2 regions of the Actinoallomurus sp. CA-142502 genome follow, and region 2 is predicted to be linked to the other one. Evidence: riboswitches for the same ligand, from Rfam matches in the RefSeq annotation. Region 2 holds a riboswitch; the other holds the start of a gene.
The links. A riboswitch is a leader RNA that binds a small molecule or an ion and turns the genes downstream of it on or off. The one in region 2 is predicted to bind glycine.
Positions count from the first base shown of each region.

Region 1: linked by a shared signal. The riboswitch ahead of gcvT (glycine cleavage system aminomethyltransferase GcvT) and the one ahead of gcvP (aminomethyl-transferring glycine dehydrogenase) in region 2 are both predicted to bind glycine.

Region 1 is NZ_JBNJMY010000001.1:9,593,757-9,597,146, forward strand. Features, by position in the region: gene ACQEV1_RS44840 (FtsX-like permease family protein) at 1-579, opposite strand, end outside; gene ACQEV1_RS44845 (ABC transporter ATP-binding protein) at 576-1,253, opposite strand; gene ACQEV1_RS44850 (PadR family transcriptional regulator) at 1,250-1,774, opposite strand; glycine riboswitch at 1,899-1,996, shown strand; glycine riboswitch at 1,998-2,084, shown strand; gene gcvT (glycine cleavage system aminomethyltransferase GcvT) at 2,156-3,259, shown strand; gene gcvH (glycine cleavage system protein GcvH) at 3,256-3,390, shown strand, end outside.
Region 2 is NZ_JBNJMY010000001.1:5,806,585-5,809,974, reverse strand. Features, by position in the region: gene ACQEV1_RS27715 (TetR/AcrR family transcriptional regulator) at 1-31, opposite strand, end outside; gene ACQEV1_RS27710 (ATP-binding cassette domain-containing protein) at 141-1,103, shown strand; gene ACQEV1_RS27705 (ABC transporter permease) at 1,103-1,936, shown strand; glycine riboswitch at 2,006-2,103, shown strand; glycine riboswitch at 2,105-2,215, shown strand; gene gcvP (aminomethyl-transferring glycine dehydrogenase) at 2,273-3,390, shown strand, end outside.

The sequences.
Region 1 (3,390 bases), 3.8 Mb from region 2:
GTTGGTGCCGGCGTTGCAGCTCGAACAGCTGCTGGGCGTCCTGGTGGCGATGGCGGTCACCTTCGCCGCGCCGGGGGCGCGCGAGAGTTCGGCGGCGCTCGCGCCCGCGATGACGTACAGCGAGTCCGGGGACGGGAGCGCGGCCGGGCCGATCGTGCCGATCCGGCGGCCGGGGTAGCGGTCGCCGAGCCGGCCGGGCGGTGCCGTGCGCAGCAGCGCGGTCAGCGCGGGTGACGCGTAGTACTCCCCCGGCCCGGGCGGGCGCGGGATGCCGGGTGGAACGGGTGAGCGGGGCCCGGTGGCGGCGACGTCGACCCGGGTGATCGTCCTGCCCTCGTAGCGCTCGTAGCCGAGGGTGGCCCACAGTGGGTCCGGGGACGGCGGAACACCCGCCGTGGCCTCGGGGGACGCGGAGTTCAGCCAGGCGTAGCGGGCGTTCTGCGCGTTGACCGCGTTGACGCCCGCCAAGGTCGCCAGCAGCAGCCCGACTCCCAGCGCGACGGCGGCCGCCGTGACCACCAGCCGCACGGCCGCCTCTCGCCCGCCCGCCACGGCCAGCCGCACACCGAACCCGATCACGAGATCACCCCGATCGACGTGGTCCTCCCGTCGCGGACGATGACCTCGCGGTCGGCGTACGCGGCCACCCGCGGCTCGTGGGTGACCAGGATGACCGTGGTGCCCTCCTCGCGGGCGGCGGACACGAGCAGCTCCATGACCTGCTCCCCGGTGAGCGAGTCGAGCGCGCCGGTCGGTTCGTCGGCGAACAGCACCCGCGGGCTCGCGACCAGGCCTCGGGCCAGTGCGACGCGCTGGGCCTGCCCGCCGGACAGCTCGCCGGACCGCCGCCGCTCCAGGCCGTCCAGGCCGAGCCGTTCGAACCAGGGGTGGGCCTGCCGGACGGCCGCGCCCCGGCGCATGCCGCCGAGCAGCAGTGGCAGTGCGACGTTCTCCTCGGCGGTCAGCTCGGGGACGAGCTGACCGAACTGGAACACGAAGCCGAAGCGGTCGCGGCGCAGGGCGCTGCGCTCGGCCTCGCCCATGGTGTCCACCCGGCGGCCGTCGAACCGGACCTCGCCGGAACCCGGCGTGAGGATCCCGGCCAGGCAGTGCAGCAGGGTCGACTTGCCCGACCCGCTCGGGCCCATGACGGCGAGGATCTCGCCGGCCTCGGCCGACAGGCTCGCGCCCCGCAGCGCGGGCGTGCTGCCGAACGACAGCGTCACGTCGCGCGCCTCCACGAGAGTCGTCACGGCAGGACCTCGCGTTTCAGCGCGTCGAGCCGGGCCGCGGTGAGGTCGATCCAGCGCAGGTCGGACTCCAGGTGGAACAGGCCGTGGTCGGCGAGCAGCGCGTCGACCAGGTCGCCGGTCCGCTTGGTCTCGGTCAGCTCGCGCATGCGTTTCAGGTGGGCGGCGCGCTGGGCGTCGAGGTACGCCTCGGCGTCGCGGTCGAGCAGCAGCGCGAGCACGACCTTCGTGAACAGCACCGTCTGCAGGTGCGGCTCGGCCTCGACCGGCTCGGCGAGCCAGGACTCGAACTCGGTCGCCCCCGTCTCGGTGATGACGTACCGCTTGCGGTCGGGGCCCGAGCCGGCCTCGGTCTCGCCCACGACCACCTTCCCCGCACGGGCGAGCCGGCCGAGGGTGGCGTAGACCTGGCCGAAGGACAGCGGCCTGCCCCGGCCGAACAGCGCGTCGTAGTCGCGTTTCAGGTCGTACCCGTGGCTCGGCTCCCGTTCGAGCAGGCCGAGGAGGGCGTAGGGAACGCTCATGAGACGGAGGGTACGTCGCGCGTATACTCGCCGTCTATACACTCAGCGTGTATCCGCGTGGCCAGGTGGGCCGATGTGCGGGCTGTCGCCGCGCGACGGGCGCTGCTAGCCTGGCGGCAGCCGTTGATCCCGCGCGGGAGAGCGCCCGGACCGCCAGTCCGGGCCGCCGAAGGAGCAACTCCTCCCCGGAACCTCTCAGGCGACGAAGACCGCGCGGAGCAGGCGACCTCTGGAAAGCGGAGCACTGCTCCCGCCGAAGGTGCAAGCCCCCCGGGCGAAGCTCTCAGGCGCCGATGACAGAGGGGGAGGCGCCGAGACCGCACGCGAACCAGTGGGACGATATGACCCCCGGATCGCCCGCGCGATAAGGAGCCTGCCGCGATGTCCGTTCCGGACACCAAGAAGACACCACTCCACGAGGTCCACGAGGGCCTCGGCGCCACCGTCACCGAGTTCGCCGGTTATCGGATGCCGCTGCGCTACGGCAGCGAGACCGCCGAGCACCAGGCGGTCCGTACCAGCGCCGGCCTGTTCGACCTGTCCCACATGGGAGAGATCTTCGTGACCGGCCCGCAGGCCGGGGCGGCGCTCGACTACTCCCTCATCGGACACCTTTCGGCGCTCGCCGTGGGCCGGGCGCGCTACACGATGATCTGCGACGCCGACGGCGGCGTCCTGGACGACCTGATCGTCTACCGGCTGGCCGCCGAGACCTATCTGATCGTGGCCAACGCCGCGAACGCCGCCACCGTACGCTCAGAGCTGACCGCGCGGGCCGAGAAGTTCGACGGGGCCACCGTCGACGACCGCTCCGACGCGTACGCCCTCGTCGCGGTCCAGGGGCCGAAGGCGCAGGGGATCCTCGGCAAGCTCACCGACGCCGCGCTCGGCGACCTGAAGTACTACGCGATCCTGCCCGGCGCGGTGTCCGGCGTCGACGCCCTGATCGCCCGCACCGGCTACACGGGCGAGGACGGCTTCGAGCTGTTCGTCTCCGCCGGCGACGCCGTGGCGACCTGGGCGGCGCTGACCGAGGCCGGCGGCGACGACCTGCGGCCCTGCGGGCTGTCCTCGCGCGACACGCTGCGCCTGGAGGCCGGGATGCCGCTGTACGGCAACGAGCTGACCGCCGAGACGACGCCGTTCGACGCGGGCCTCGGCCGTACCGTCAAGTTCGACAAGGGCGACTTCGTCGGACGTGCCGCGCTGGCCGCGATCGCCGACAAGGCGCCGGAGCGCACCCTCGTCGGCCTGGTCGCCAGGGGACGGCGGGTGCCCCGGCACGGGTACGACATCGTGGGATCAGACGGCACGCCGTGCGGAGTCGTGACCAGCGGCGCGCCGTCCCCGACACTGGGCAAGCCCATCGCCATGGGCTATATCCACGCGGGTCACACCGAAGACACCGATCTGGCGGTGGACATCCGCGGCAAACATGAGCCGGTCGACAAGGTCGCCCTGCCTTTCTATAGGAGGACCCCGTGAGCAACGTTCCCGAGACCCTTTCCTACACCGAAGAGCATGAGTGGATTACCGAGCCGTCCGACGGTGTTGTGACTGTGGGGATCACCGCCTATGCCGCCGACGCCCTCGGTGACATCGTGTACGTCTCGTTG
Region 2 (3,390 bases):
CGTCGTCCGCGGGGTTCGCCGCGTCAGTCATGCCGCCCTCTCACATCGGCCAACCTATCAGGGCTTGTACGGCGTACGCGGTTACGCGTACGGTGTACCCAGTGAGCGTACGAGGTACGCAGTAGAAGGGAAACGATGAGATGACGAGTTCGGAGCCGGCCATCTGGGCCGAGGGGCTGCGCAAGCGGTTCGGTCCGACCGAGGCCGTACGCGGGGTCGACCTGGAGGTGCCCGAGGGCGGCGTCTTCGGCCTGCTCGGCCCGAACGGCGCCGGCAAGACCACGACCGTGCGGATCCTGTCGACGCTCACGCTGCCCGACGCCGGGCGGGCGCGGGTCGCGGGGTACGACGTGGTCCGCGACGCCGACCAGGTGCGGTACCGCATCGGCCTGGCGGGCCAGCACGCCTCGATGGACGAGAAGCTGAGCGGCCGCGACAACCTGCGGCTCTTCGGGCGCCTGTACCACCTGCCGCCCAGGGTCGCCCGGCGGCGCGCGGACGAGCTGCTGGAGCGGTTCGGCCTCGCCGGGGCCGGCGACCGCCTGGTCAAGACCTACTCCGGCGGAATGCGCCGCCGGATCGACCTGATCTCCAGCCTGATCACCGCGCCGCCGGTGCTCTTCCTGGACGAGCCGACGACCGGCCTGGACCCGCGCAGTCGCGGCGAGATCTGGGACACGATCCGCGAGCTGGTCGCCGACGGCGTGACCGTGCTGCTGACCACGCAGTACCTCGACGAGGCCGATCAGCTCGCCGACCGGGTCGCCGTGGTCGACCGGGGACAGGTGATCGCCTCGGGCACGCCGGACGAGCTGAAGGCCGAGATCGGCAGCCGCATCGACGTCGTCGTCTCCGCCGCGGACGCGTTCGCCGACGCCACCGCCGTGCTCTCCCGGATCGGCGAGCCGGACACCGATCCGGAGTCCCGCCGGGTGAGCGTCCCCGTCTCCGCCGGCTCCGTCACTCTGCCCGCCGTCGTGCGCGAGCTGGACCGCGCTGGCGTCGAGGTCGAGGACGTCGCGCTGAGGCGTCCCACCCTCGACGAGGTGTTCCTCCGCCTGACCGGCCGGGCCGAAGAGACCGCGGAGAAGGTGAGCGCCTGATGGTCCTCCATGCCCCCGTCGCGCCCACCGGACGCCTGGACCGGCTCCGCTGGACCCTCACCGACGGCGTCACCCTGGTGTGGCGCAACCTCGTCCAGCTCAAGAACCAGCCCGGGGAACTCGTCGGCGCGCTGGTCTTCCCGGCCGTCATGGTCGTGCTGTTCGGCTACGTCTTCGGCAGCGCGATCAAGGTTCCCGGCGGCGGGAACTACCGGGAGTACCTCATGCCCGGCCTGTTCGCGATGACATCGATCACCAGCTTCATGACCACGATGCTCGCGGTGGCCACCGACGCCTCCAAGGGCGTCATGGACCGGTTCCGCTCGATGCCGATGGCCCGGTCGGCAGTGCCGTTCGGGCAGGTCGGCGGCGACATCCTGGTCGGTGCCCTCGGCATGGTCATCATGGTCGGCTGCGGCCTGGCCGTCGGCTGGCGCATCCACGACGGGCTGCCGAAGGCGCTCGCGGCGTTCGGCCTGCTGATCCTCCTGCGCTACGCGATCTCCTGGGCGGGAGTGCTCTGCGGCCTGCTGGTGAAGAACGAGGAGACCGCCGACCAGATGGTGCCGCTGGTCTTCCCGGTGTCGATGCTGTCGAACTCCTTCGTGCCGACCGCCGGCATGCCGGCCTGGCTGCGGGTGATCGCCGACTGGAACCCGGTCAGCGCGGCGGTCGCGGCCTGCCGTGGGCTGTTCGGCAACCCCGGCGCTCCGGCCGGCGACGTCGCGCTGCCGCTGCGGCATCCGGTGGCGGCGACGCTGCTCTGGTCCGGCGTGCTACTCGTGATCTTCGTTCCGCTGAGCGTCCGCCGCTTCCGCACCCTGAACCGCTGACCTTTACGGCCCGCACGCCCCATGCTTAACGTCGGGGAAACAACCCTCCGGTAGGGTGGAGATCGCCGTCGAACCCGCGCGGGAGAGATCCCGGTGCAGCCAGTGCCGGGGCGCCGAAGGAGCAAACCTCCCCGGAACCTCTCAGGCAAAAGGACCGCGTGGGCGAGGCACCTCTGGAAAGCGGGAGACCGCGGCCGTTCCATCGGCCGCCGATCCTCACCGAAGGTGCAAGCCGCGTCCGTCGCGGCGAAGCTCTCAGGTCCAGGTGACAGAGGGGGAGACCGGCCACCGGCGTGCCCGGTGGCGTTCGCGCCCCGACTCGCCTGGAGGCTCCCCATGACCGAGGTTCCGTTCGCCGCTCGCCACATCGGACCCTCCCCGGCCGAACGCGCCGCGATGGCCGAGACCGCCGGGTACGACGGCGTCGGCGCGCTCGTCGACGCGGCCGTGCCCGCCCGGATCCGCACCGACCGCCCGCTCGACCTGCCGCCCGCGCTCAGCGAGGTGGAGGCGCTGGCGCGGCTGCGTGAGCTGGCCGCCCGCAACCAGGTGCTCACCTCGATGATCGGCCTCGGCTACCACGGGACGATCACCCCGGGCGTGATCCTGCGCAACGTCCTGGAGAATCCCGGCTGGTACACCGCCTACACGCCGTACCAGCCGGAGATCTCCCAGGGGCGGCTCGAGGCGCTGCTGAACTTCCAGACCATGGTGAGCGACCTGACCGGGCTGCCGGTGGCGAACGCCTCGCTGCTGGACGAGGGCACCGCCGCCGCGGAGGCGATGACGCTGGCGCACCGCGTCGCGCCGCGGGGGAGCGGCGACACCTTCCTCGTCGACGCCGACGTGCTGCCGCAGACCGTCGAGGTGATCCGCACCCGCGCGGTGCCGCTGGGCATCGAGGTCGTCGTCGCCGACACGTCCGGGGGACTGCCGGAGGGCGACTTCTTCGGCGTGCTGCTGCAGTACCCGGGCGCGAGCGGCGCCGTACGCGACCTGTCGGGGCTGACCGAGGCGGCGCACGGGCGCGGCGCCCAGGTCGTGGTCGCCGCCGACCTCCTCGCCCTGACACTGCTCCGGCCGCCGGGGGAGTTCGGCGCCGACATCGCGGTCGGCACGACGCAGCGCTTCGGCGTGCCGTACGGCTTCGGCGGCCCGCACGCCGGCTACATGTCGGTGCGTGACGGCATCCAGCGCCAGCTCCCCGGCCGGCTCGTCGGCGTCTCGCTGGACGCCGACGGCGGGCCGGCGTACCGGCTCGCGCTGCAGACCCGGGAGCAGCACATCCGCCGGGAGAAGGCCACCAGCAACATCTGCACCGCCCAGGTGCTGCTCGCCGTGATGGCGAGCATGTACGCCGTCTACCACGGTCCCGAGGGGCTCACCGCCATCGCCGAGCGGGTGCACGAGCGCGCGACGCTGCTGCGCGGCGGCCTGGGCGCGGTGGGCGTCGA